Regions from separate parts of the Nocardia sp. CDC519 genome, predicted to be linked through region 2. Evidence: riboswitches for the same ligand, from Rfam matches in the RefSeq annotation. Region 2 holds a riboswitch; each other region holds the start of a gene.
What was found. Region 2 has a riboswitch for cobalamin ahead of AC5W7N_RS02665 (CbtB domain-containing protein). Riboswitches for the same ligand answer to the same signal wherever they lie in the genome.
Positions count from the first base shown of each region.

Region 1: linked by a shared signal. The riboswitch ahead of metE (5-methyltetrahydropteroyltriglutamate--homocysteine S-methyltransferase) and the one ahead of AC5W7N_RS02665 (CbtB domain-containing protein) in region 2 are both predicted to bind cobalamin.
Region 3: linked by a shared signal. The riboswitch ahead of AC5W7N_RS22720 (FecCD family ABC transporter permease) and the one ahead of AC5W7N_RS02665 (CbtB domain-containing protein) in region 2 are both predicted to bind cobalamin.

Region 1 is NZ_CM183377.1:2,138,676-2,141,942, reverse strand. It holds gene AC5W7N_RS09515 (pyruvate carboxylase) at 1-147, opposite strand, end outside; gene AC5W7N_RS09510 (glycosyltransferase family 2 protein) at 333-1,214, opposite strand; cobalamin riboswitch at 1,364-1,547, shown strand; gene metE (5-methyltetrahydropteroyltriglutamate--homocysteine S-methyltransferase) at 1,697-3,267, shown strand, end outside.
Region 2 is NZ_CM183377.1:619,546-622,812, forward strand. It holds gene AC5W7N_RS02655 (alpha/beta fold hydrolase) at 1-830, opposite strand, end outside; gene AC5W7N_RS02660 (antibiotic biosynthesis monooxygenase family protein) at 910-1,230, shown strand; cobalamin riboswitch at 1,268-1,420, shown strand; gene AC5W7N_RS02665 (CbtB domain-containing protein) at 1,452-1,655, shown strand; gene AC5W7N_RS02670 (CbtA family protein) at 1,646-2,440, shown strand; gene AC5W7N_RS02675 (OsmC family peroxiredoxin) at 2,595-3,038, opposite strand; gene AC5W7N_RS02680 (SRPBCC family protein) at 3,099-3,267, opposite strand, start outside.
Region 3 is NZ_CM183377.1:5,035,207-5,038,473, forward strand. It holds gene AC5W7N_RS22715 (alpha/beta fold hydrolase) at 1-1,089, opposite strand, end outside; cobalamin riboswitch at 1,155-1,281, shown strand; gene AC5W7N_RS22720 (FecCD family ABC transporter permease) at 1,333-2,364, shown strand; gene AC5W7N_RS22725 (ABC transporter ATP-binding protein) at 2,361-3,239, shown strand; gene AC5W7N_RS22730 (ABC transporter substrate-binding protein) at 3,236-3,267, shown strand, end outside.

The DNA of each region.
Region 1 (3,267 bases), 1.5 Mb from region 2:
ATAGGCCTCGTCCGCCTTCAGGCGGTGCACCGAGTTGCGGTCCTCATGCGGGAAGACGGCCACGGTCCCGATGCCGAGTTCATAGGCCGCACGGAAGGCGCGGATGGCGATTTCGCCGCGGTTGGCAACCAAGACTTTCGAGAACATTGACCTAAGGTACCCGCCCTCGCACCGTGGGCCGACAGGGAAGTCCCCTTCGCAGCAATCTTCACAACCGGTCCTTGCATGGTTGCGAAGTTGCGTTCACCCGGCCGTCATATCTCACCGCACCGCCCGGCGGAACGTGCGATGAACGCCGGGTCATAGCTACTGGTGAGTTACCTACTGGCCGGTCACCACCAGTGCAGAGTGCGGTACCGCAGGCCACCACGTAGCTGGCCCACCCCGACGCCGATCAGCAGACCACGCTCTTCGCCGGTCAGCCCACGCGAGAACGCGAGCCGGAGCAGGCGGATCAGCACCTCCGGCAGATGGATCTCCGGCAGACCGTTACCGGGGAATTCGGCATTCAGCCGGGCCAGGCCGATACCGCGCGCACGTCCCTGGCGATAGCCCGGCCGGAACCCACGGCGATAGCGATAGGCGACCAAGGCCTGGGGCAGGAACCCGGTACGGAAACCTTCCCGGTGCGCATGCCAGCCGAAGGCGAGATCCTCATTGGCTGCATAGGTGACGTCGATCCCGCCGAGTTTGCGATACACGTTCGCTCGGCACGCCATCGCGCAGCCGACGATCACCGGGGCGAACACTCCGGGCGGCTGGAATCGATCCGGTTCGGGCACCTCGGCGATGCCCCGCCGGTTGTCGGCATTGAGCGAGCGGCCTTCGACCGCACAGCTGATCAGGTCGTAGCCTTCGTCGAGGAACGCGAGCATGCGACGCATCCAGTCCGGCTGCACGCGGTCGTCGTGATCGCAGAACAGCAGCACGTCACCGGTGGCGTGCTCGGCGCCGACATTGCGGGCGTACGCCGCGCCGGCCCTCTCCGACGCGGCGACCCAGCGCAGGTGCAGCCGTTCCCGCAGCGGGTGCCCGGCCAGATGAGCTTCGAGGCCGGGTGCGCTGCGATTGTCCGCGACGACGACCTCGAACTCGCCGTCGTAGTCCTGTTCGGCGAGTGCCGCGAGCTGCTCGTCGAGATGCCCGCGATCGGTATCGCCGGCGATGTGCGCGGGAATGACGACCGAGGTCATCGGTGGTTTCGGTGCCTGCACGGCTCCTCCTCCTCGCCGTTGTGAAAGACAGGTGTTTAGGTTAAGTCAGGGATGGGCGGCTCACCACCGGAGCGCTGCCCCGACTATCGTGGGCACCGCAGCTGGTTCGCCGGCCGGACGACAAGGAGCCCCGAACGTCCGCCCCGGCGTCGAAGCCCGCCCCTGGCGGGTGAGAGGGAACCCGGTGGAAATCCGGGACTGTCCCGCAGCGGTGAGTGGGAACGACCGCCGTCATCAGCACTGGGCACACCGCCTGGGAAGCGACGGCCAGTAGGTCGGCCGAATCGGCCGGTGCCCGCGAGTCCGAAGACCTGCCCGTTGTGCCGGATACGCCGTATCCGGCGGCCATCGCCTCGTGGACCGGGCGCTCGCCACCTGTGTTGCCAATACCCGACCCGTCTGCCGGGTCGTCCGGGGCTCATCGGTGCCGTGCGTACCCGAATCGGCGATCGCCCGCCGCAACTCAGCACTGGAGAAACACCGTGACTGTTCTTACGCACAACCCGTTCACCGCAACGGTTCTCGGGCTTCCTCGGGTGGGGCCACGCCGGGAACTCAAGCGCGCCACCGAGTCCTATTGGGCCGGGCGCATCGACGCTGCTCGACTGCACGAGGTGGCTCGCGAGCTGCGTCGTGCCCAGTACACCGAATTACTCGATGCCGGAATGGATTCGATCCCGGTCGGCACCTTCTCCTATTACGACCAGATGCTCGACACCGCCGTGCTGCTCGGCGCGCTACCGCCGCGCGTGGCCGGTATCGAGGACCCGCTGGACCGCTATTTCGCCGCCGCGCGCGGTACCGACGCGGTCGAACCACTGGAGATGACGAAGTGGTTCGACACGAACTATCACTACCTTGTTCCGGAGCTCGGACCGCAGACCGCGTTCACCCTGCATCCGGAGACCGTGCTCGACCAGCTGCGCGAGGCGATCGAGCTCGGCGTGCCCGCGCGGCCGGTCATCATCGGACCGGTCACCTTCTTGAAGCTGGCCAAGACGGCCGGGGCGGCCGCACTGGAGCGCATCGACGAGCTGGTGCCGCTGTATCGCGAACTGCTGAGCCTGCTGGCCGGGGCGGGCGCGCACTGGGTGCAGATCGATGAACCGGTGCTGGTCACCGATCTGACCGAGGACGAGCTGGCCGTGGTTCGGCGGGTCTACACCGAGCTCACCGCGTCCGGTGATCGCCCGGCGATGCTGGTGGCCACCTACTTCGGCACCCCGGGCCCCGCGCTCGCGGCACTGGCGGGCACCGACGTCGAAGGCCTCGCGGTCGATCTGGTCTCCGGCACCGAAGTGGGCGAGGTGGCGGCGGTGCCCGCACTGGCGAACACGCTGCTGGTGGCCGGTGTGGTCGACGGACGCAATGTGTGGCGCACCGACCTCGATGCCGCACTGAGCACCCTCGGCACACTGCTCGGCTGCGCGAAGTCGGTGGCGGTATCGACCTCGTGCTCGCTGCTGCATGTGCCGTACTCGCTGGCGGTCGAGACCGGGCTCGACGACGCGTTGCGTTCGTGGCTGGCCTTCGGTGCGGAAAAGGTCGGCGAGGTGCGGGTGCTGGCCACCGGCCTGAGCGCGGGCACCGCGACGATCGCCGATGAATTGTCCGCTGCGCGCGCGGCTTCGGCGAGCCGTGCGGCCGATCCACGGATCAGCAACGGCCAGGTGCGGGCCAGGCTGGCGGCCCTCGGTCCCGACGCGGTGCGGCGTGCGCCGGCCGAACAGCGCAGGCAGCTGCAACGCGAACGGCTCGAGCTGCCGCTGCTGCCCACCACCACCATCGGCTCGTATCCGCAGACTTCGGCGATCCGGTCGGCCCGCGCCGCGGTGCGTTCGGGCGAGATCGACCGCGCCGCTTACGAGCAGCGGATGCGCGACGAGATCGCCGACGTCATCGCCCTGCAGGAGAAGCTGGAGCTCGATGTGCTGGTGCACGGCGAGCCGGAACGCAATGACATGGTGCAGTATTTCGCCGAGCAGCTCGACGGATTCGCGGCGACAGAGCTGGGTTGGGTGCAGTCCTACGGCACCCGCTGCGTCCGTCCGCC
Region 2 (3,267 bases):
TCGCCCGCATTGTGCGCATCGTCGACGCGACCATTCTCGGCAGTCCGAGTCCTCGCGGAGCAGTCGACGGCACCGTTCGATTCCTCGGTCCCGAGCACCCCGCCGAGGAACCGGGTCACCTCCGCCCGATAACGCTCGGGCTGATCGTCGTGCACCAGGTGGCCCGCGTCGGGGACCAGCACGTATTCGGCCCCCGGATGGACCTCCGCCATGGCGCGCATCTGGCCGGGCGGGGTGATGGTGTGTTCGCCCTCGATCAGCAGGGCGGGCACGCGGATCGTGCGCCACTGGGCCCAGAAATCGCGCGTGCCCCATTCCTCGGAGATGTCGCGGAAGGTGGAGACCGAACCGTGCAGCCGGTAGCCGTCGGGGCCGTGGTCGAAGGAGGCGAGGAAGTAGCGTCCGGCGACGGGGCCGAAGAAGTCGAGCACCGCCCGCTCGTCCGGGAACGGCTGCGGCCAGGCCTCGATCATGGCCGCCCAGTGCGCGGCCGTTCGGCCGGTGAAATCCGGGGCCATATCCTCGACCACCAGCGCTTTCACCCGTTCGGGGAACTGCGCGGCGAACATCCAGGCGTGCAGCCCGCCCATCGAGTGCCCGATCACCACCATCGGCTCGGCGATGGGCGCGGTCGCGGCGGCCAGATCGGCGACGAACGCCTCGGTGCTCAGTTCGGCGGGGGCCGGCCTGCCGTGCCCGGCGGCATCGAAGGTGTAGACGTGGCCGAAGCCGCGCAGCCAGTCCAGGTGATCGCGCCAGGTGCGGGCGCTGCCCATCAGGCCGTGCAACAGCAGCAGCGGCGTGCCCGTCCCGCCTTCGTCGTACAACACGTCCGCGATTGTGCCGCACCCATCGGTGATACCGGTCGCACCCGGCCGCGGTCGCGGGGCAAGGGGGCACAATCGTGGCATGTCTGTTGTGAAGATCAATGCGATCGAGGTTCCCGAGGGCGCGGGCCCCGAGCTGGAGAAGCGGTTCGCCCACCGGGCACACGCGGTGGAGAACTCGCCCGGCTTCCTCGGTTTCCAGCTGCTGCGTCCGACCGCGGGCGAGAACCGGTACTTCGTGGTGACGCAATGGGATTCGGAAGAATCCTTCGCCGCCTGGCGCGACGGCCCGGCCCGCGAGGCGCATGCGGGCCAGCAGCAGAAGCCGGTCGCCACCGGTGCCTCGCTGCTCGAATTCGAGGTCGTGCTCGACGTCGCGGGCAAGGCCGCCTCCGCGAGCTGACGCCCCATTCGCCACGGCAGCCGTCGCCATCCGATATTGACGACGGCCGCCGCGGGGTGTCACAGTTCGAGGGACAAACGCGTAGGTGACGCGGGAATCCGGTGCAAATCCGGAGCGGTCGCGCCACTGTGTTCCAGCCACCGGGTTCGGTGCCGGAAAGCCAGACACCGGCACCTTCGCGACCACTTCGACGGGACGCGTTTATCCCAAGGAGGACTGCAATGGCCTTCGTGCACACCCCTGGCGTATCCGCCCGGGTCACCGATTCCCTGGCCACCGTGCTCATCACGGTCGGTGTCGTTCTGCTCGCTCTGCTCACCCTCTACCTGGTCGGATTCGATCAGGGCGCCATCTCGCGCAGCGGGATGTTCATGCATGAGCTGATGCACGACGGACGCCACCTGCTGGGTCTTCCGTGCCACTGATCGGAACTCTGCGCACCCTCTTGCTTCGTGGTCTGCTGGCCGGCCTGATCGCCGGCCTGCTGGCGGGCACCGTCGGCTATTTCGTCGGCGAGCCCAAGGTGGAGGCGGCCATCGCCATCGAGGAAGCCGGCGCGGCCGCCGAATCCGGCGGACATTCGCACGGCGAACAGCCCTCCGCCGGTCACTCCCATGGCGACGAGGAAGAACCGCTGGTCAGCCGTAGCGGCCAGAAGGCGGGCCAGTTCCTCGCGCTCGGGCTGGCCGGGATGGCGTTCGGTGCGATCTTCGGTGCCGTCGCCCACGTCGCGCGGCGCTACACCGCGCTGTCGGGGCCGAAGCTGGCCCTCGGGCTCGGCATCGGCGGCTGGGCCGCGATCATCGCCGTGCCGTTCTTCAAGTACCCGGCCAACCCGCCTGCGGTCGGCGATCCGGAGACGATCAACGACCGGACGCTGCTGTGGCTGGCGGCGGTGCTGCTCGGCCTGGCCGCCGTCGGGGCGGGCGTATACGTCTGGAAGCTGCTGGCCGGCCGCCCGGATACCCTCCGGCTCACCGCGGGTGTGGCCGCCTTCGTGCTGCTCACCACCATCGGCTACATCGTTCTGCCGGGCGTGAACGAGGTGGGCGCCGACTTCCCGGCGAGCCTGCTGTGGGAGTTCCGGATCTCCTCACTCGCGGTCTCGACGACGCTGTGGGCCTGCCTCGGCCTCGGCTACGCCATGCTCACCGAGTTCGCCGGCCGCACCGATGCCCCGGTGCGAGAGGCGGCTACCGCCGCGGGCTGATCCCGCATCGAGAAGCACACAGGGCAGTGTCGGTATCCGTGACCGGCACTGCCTTTTCGCCGGAGGTTCCGGGCTTCCCGATTCGGGCGGTGCGGCCTTCGCGCCGATGGCCGCCCGGGCTTTCCGTTGCGGAATGGACCCGGGCGGTGCCGACTCACGACTCCAGTGCGGCGTCCAGGGTGATGTTGTCGACCCCGGCGAGGGCCTTGCTGACCGGGCAACCGGCCTTGGCGGCTTCGGCGGCGGTGCGGAAGCCGGCCTCGTCGAGACCGTCGACGCGGCCGCGGACGGTGATCTTGACTCCGCTGATGCGGAAGCCGCCCGCCGGATCCGGCCCGAGGGTGACGTCGGCGGTGACGTCGAGGCTGCGCGGGGTGGCGCCGGCATTGCCGATCTCGGCCGACAACGCCATCGCGTAGCAGGACGAATGCGCGGCCGCGATCAGTTCCTCCGGGCTTGTGGTGCCCTCGGCGTTGTCGGCGGCCCGCTTCGGGAACGACACGTCGTACTTGCCTGCGCCCGAGCTGGCCAGCTCGACCTGTCCAGTGCCGTCCTGCAGGCCGCCGGTCCATGCGGTGCGCGCGGTACGTGTGGGCATCACAGTCCTTTCCACGATCGGTTTGTCGGTAGGTTCTCCGCTCGAACCTACCCGCACCGCTCAGACCGCGGCGGAAGTTCGTTTGTCCAGCTGCTCGAGGACGGCGGGCCACGCGGCGCGATGCCGATCGCAGGCTTCCTGGTTCGGGAACCCGCTGTGCCGCAGCTTGATTCGAATGCCGCGTGGCTGTTTCACGAATTCCACCCGGACCACGGTCTCCGCACCCTCG
Region 3 (3,267 bases), 2.2 Mb from region 2:
CTGGGCGAGCACGGTGTTGTACTCGTGCGGGCGCTGCCGTGGATTGGCGTGGCCGGTGCCGTGCGGCAGCACCACCAGCAGCGCGCCGTCCACGCCGCCGACCTCGTCGATGAGCACCTGATGGGTGCGTTCGACGTCGACCACGTCGTCACGGTGGGCGTCGTGCGGGCGGATGAACACGATCGCCGGACGCGGCTTGCCGTCGGCGGGCTCGGACAGCGCGCGCAGGTTGTCGGCCGAACCACCGGCCACGATGGCCAGGAATTGGGATTCGATCAGGCCGTTGCTGGCGGCGTCGGGGTTGAAGATCTTGTCGCGCAGCACTTCGGCCACCACGTCACCCAACTCGGCGACGCGGATACCGGGGACGCCCTCGCGGTCGACGAAACGTTCCCGGCGCGCATAGGTTTCGACGGTCAGGCGCAGCGTGCGGCTCTCCCTGGCACCGGGCAGCCAGCCCATCCAGCGCACCATGTCCTGGCCGCGGCCGCGTTTGTCGGGTCGTACCGCGTCGAGGTCGAGCGGGGTGCAGTCGAGCAGCACCGCGACCAGGCGCAGCTCGCTGCCGGTGTGGATGTGCTGGCCCACCTCGAGCGCGATCACCCCACCCATGCTGTGGCCGGTGAGCACGATATTGCGGATCCCGGACATCACCGCGGCCCGGATGATCAGATCGGCGATCACCTTGGTGTCGATACCGCGATTGTCGTAGCGGATCGCCCACACCACGCCCATCGTGGCCAGTGCGGGCAGCGCCTCGGCGGTGTCGGAGGCGTTGAGACCGCCCAGACCGACCATGTCGACGACGGCGGTATCCCAGTCCCCCGGATCGGCGGGCGCGGAGATCGGCAGCAGCGACGGCTCGGTGCCCGCCAGCCGCGCCCGCTCCGGCGCGACATCGTGTACCCAGTACTGGACCATGCCGATCAGCACGATCAGCACCAGCGCACCGACCCGCGACAACACCAACCGGGTGCGGCGCAACGTCGTCCAGTTGTGCCCGAGCCGGGTCTCGGCCAATCGGGCCCGCCGTCGCGCGTCGTCCCAGTCGGTGACAGTGGACGGGTGTGGATCGTCCAGCGGCGACATATTTTCACTGTAGGCACGGCGCGCGAACCTCTGCCATCGCCGCGACCCGGCGCCACGGCGAACCGGACCGATCGGTAGAGTTCGGCCTCACCCTCGGTGGGTGCGGGAATCCGGTGCAAATCCGGGACGGTCGCGCCACTGTGAGCGCCCACTGCGGGCGCGAGTCAGACCTCCCCCACCGGACGAACTCTGGAGAGGCCGCGACTTGCCTGTGGAGCGCTGTTCATCGATGGTGCGTGCGCGATGACTCGTGTCAGCACCGCTGTCGTCGTCCCGTTGCTGCTGGCCGCGCTGGCCGCGGTCATGGTGCTGGCCACCGGATTCGGCGCGGAATCGCTTCCGGTATCGGGCGTGGTCGAGGTCCTGACCCACCGCCTGAGAGGCCGGATTCCGCCGGATCCCGGCCTGGACACCATCGTCTGGCAGTTGCGGGTGCCGCGCACCGTGCTGGCCGCGATCGTCGGTGCCGGGCTGGCGCTGGCCGGTGCGGCCATGCAGACGCTGGTACGCAACCCCTTGGCCGACCCGTTTCTGCTCGGCGTGTCCTCCGGCGCCGGGGTCGGTGCCGCGGCGGTGATCACCTCGGGTGTGTTCGCGGGGGCGGGGATCTGGGCATTGTCCGGTGGCGCGCTGATGGGCGCGTTCGCGGCGGCGGCGCTGGTGTTCATGATCGCGGTGACCCAGGGCGGGCTGACCCCGCTGCGGCTGGTGTTGACCGGCACCGTGCTGGCCTCGGCATTCTCGGCGCTCACCAGCTATCTGATCTTTCGCAGCACCGATCCGGCGGCCGCGCAGTCGGTGCTGTTCTGGCTGCTGGGCAGCCTGGCGGGGGCGGACTGGACCAAGATCGCGGTGCCGCTGGCGGTGGTCGCGGCCTCCGCGGTGGCGCTGATCGCGGCGTCGGGCTGGCTGGACGCGCTGCATCTGGGCGCCGATTCCGCCGGTTCCCTCGGGGTTCCGGTGCGTGAGCTGCGGATCGCGCTGTTCGTGCTGCTCGCGGTGCTGGTGGGTGTGCTGGTGGCGGTGTCGGGCGGGATCGGCTTCGTCGGCCTGGTGGTGCCGCACGCGGCGCGCCTGGTGGTCGGGCCACGCCATCGCACGCTGCTGCCCGCCTGCGCGCTGCTGGGCGCGCTGTTCCTGGTGATCGCCGATGCCGCGACCCGAGTCCTGGTGCGCCCCACCGAGATACCGGTCGGGGTGTTGACCGGGCTGATCGGCGCGCCGGCGTTCCTGATCCTGATGGGCCGGCGTCATTACCGGTTCGGTGCGTCGTGAGCAGCGCGTTCACCGCGGCCGAGGCCGGCGACCGGAGCGGCGGCGAGACCGCTGGACGGCCGCAGCCTTCGATGACCGCGAGCGCCCCCACCGGCGGGGCGGTCGTCGCCGTGCACGATCTGGCCTGCGGGGCCGGGCGGCGCGAGGTCCTGACCGGCGTCGGCTTCGAGGTCCGTGCCGGCGAGATGATCGGCATCGTCGGGCCGAACGGCGCGGGCAAGACCACGCTGCTGCGCACGCTCGCCGGGCTCACGAAGCCGCGGCGTGGGCGGGTGCTGGTGGGCCCGGACGACCTGCACGCCCTCTCGCCCCGCCGCCGCGCGCGCACTGTCGCCCTGGTGGCGCAGGACGAACGCCCGCCCGATGATCTGCTGGCCTGCGAGGTGGTCGCGCTCGGCCTGACGCCGTATCTGCCGCCGTGGGGTGCGGGTTCGGCGCGCGAACGCACGGTCGTCGACGACGCGCTGGCCGCGGTCGATCTCGCGGGATTCGGCGACCGCCCGGTGCATCGGCTCTCCGGTGGCGAACGTCAGCGTGTGTTGCTGGCGCGCGCACTCGTGCAGGACACTCCGGTGCTGCTGCTGGACGAGCCGACCAATCATCTCGACATCACCCACCGGCTCGAGCTGCTCGCCCACGCCAGGCGCCTGGGCCGCACCGTGATCGCCGCGCTGCACGACCTGGCGCTGGCCGATCGCTACTGCGACCGGGTGCTGGTGGTGCACGAGGGGCGCGCCCAGCCGCTGGAGCCACCCGAGATCGCGCTGCACGCCGACGTCATCGACGCCGTGTTCGGGGTGCGGGCCACCCGCGTGCCGCATCCCGAGACGGGCGAGAACCATCTGTTGATCACTCCGCGAGAGGCGGCGCCATGAAACACCCGATCCGAATGCTCTGCGCGGC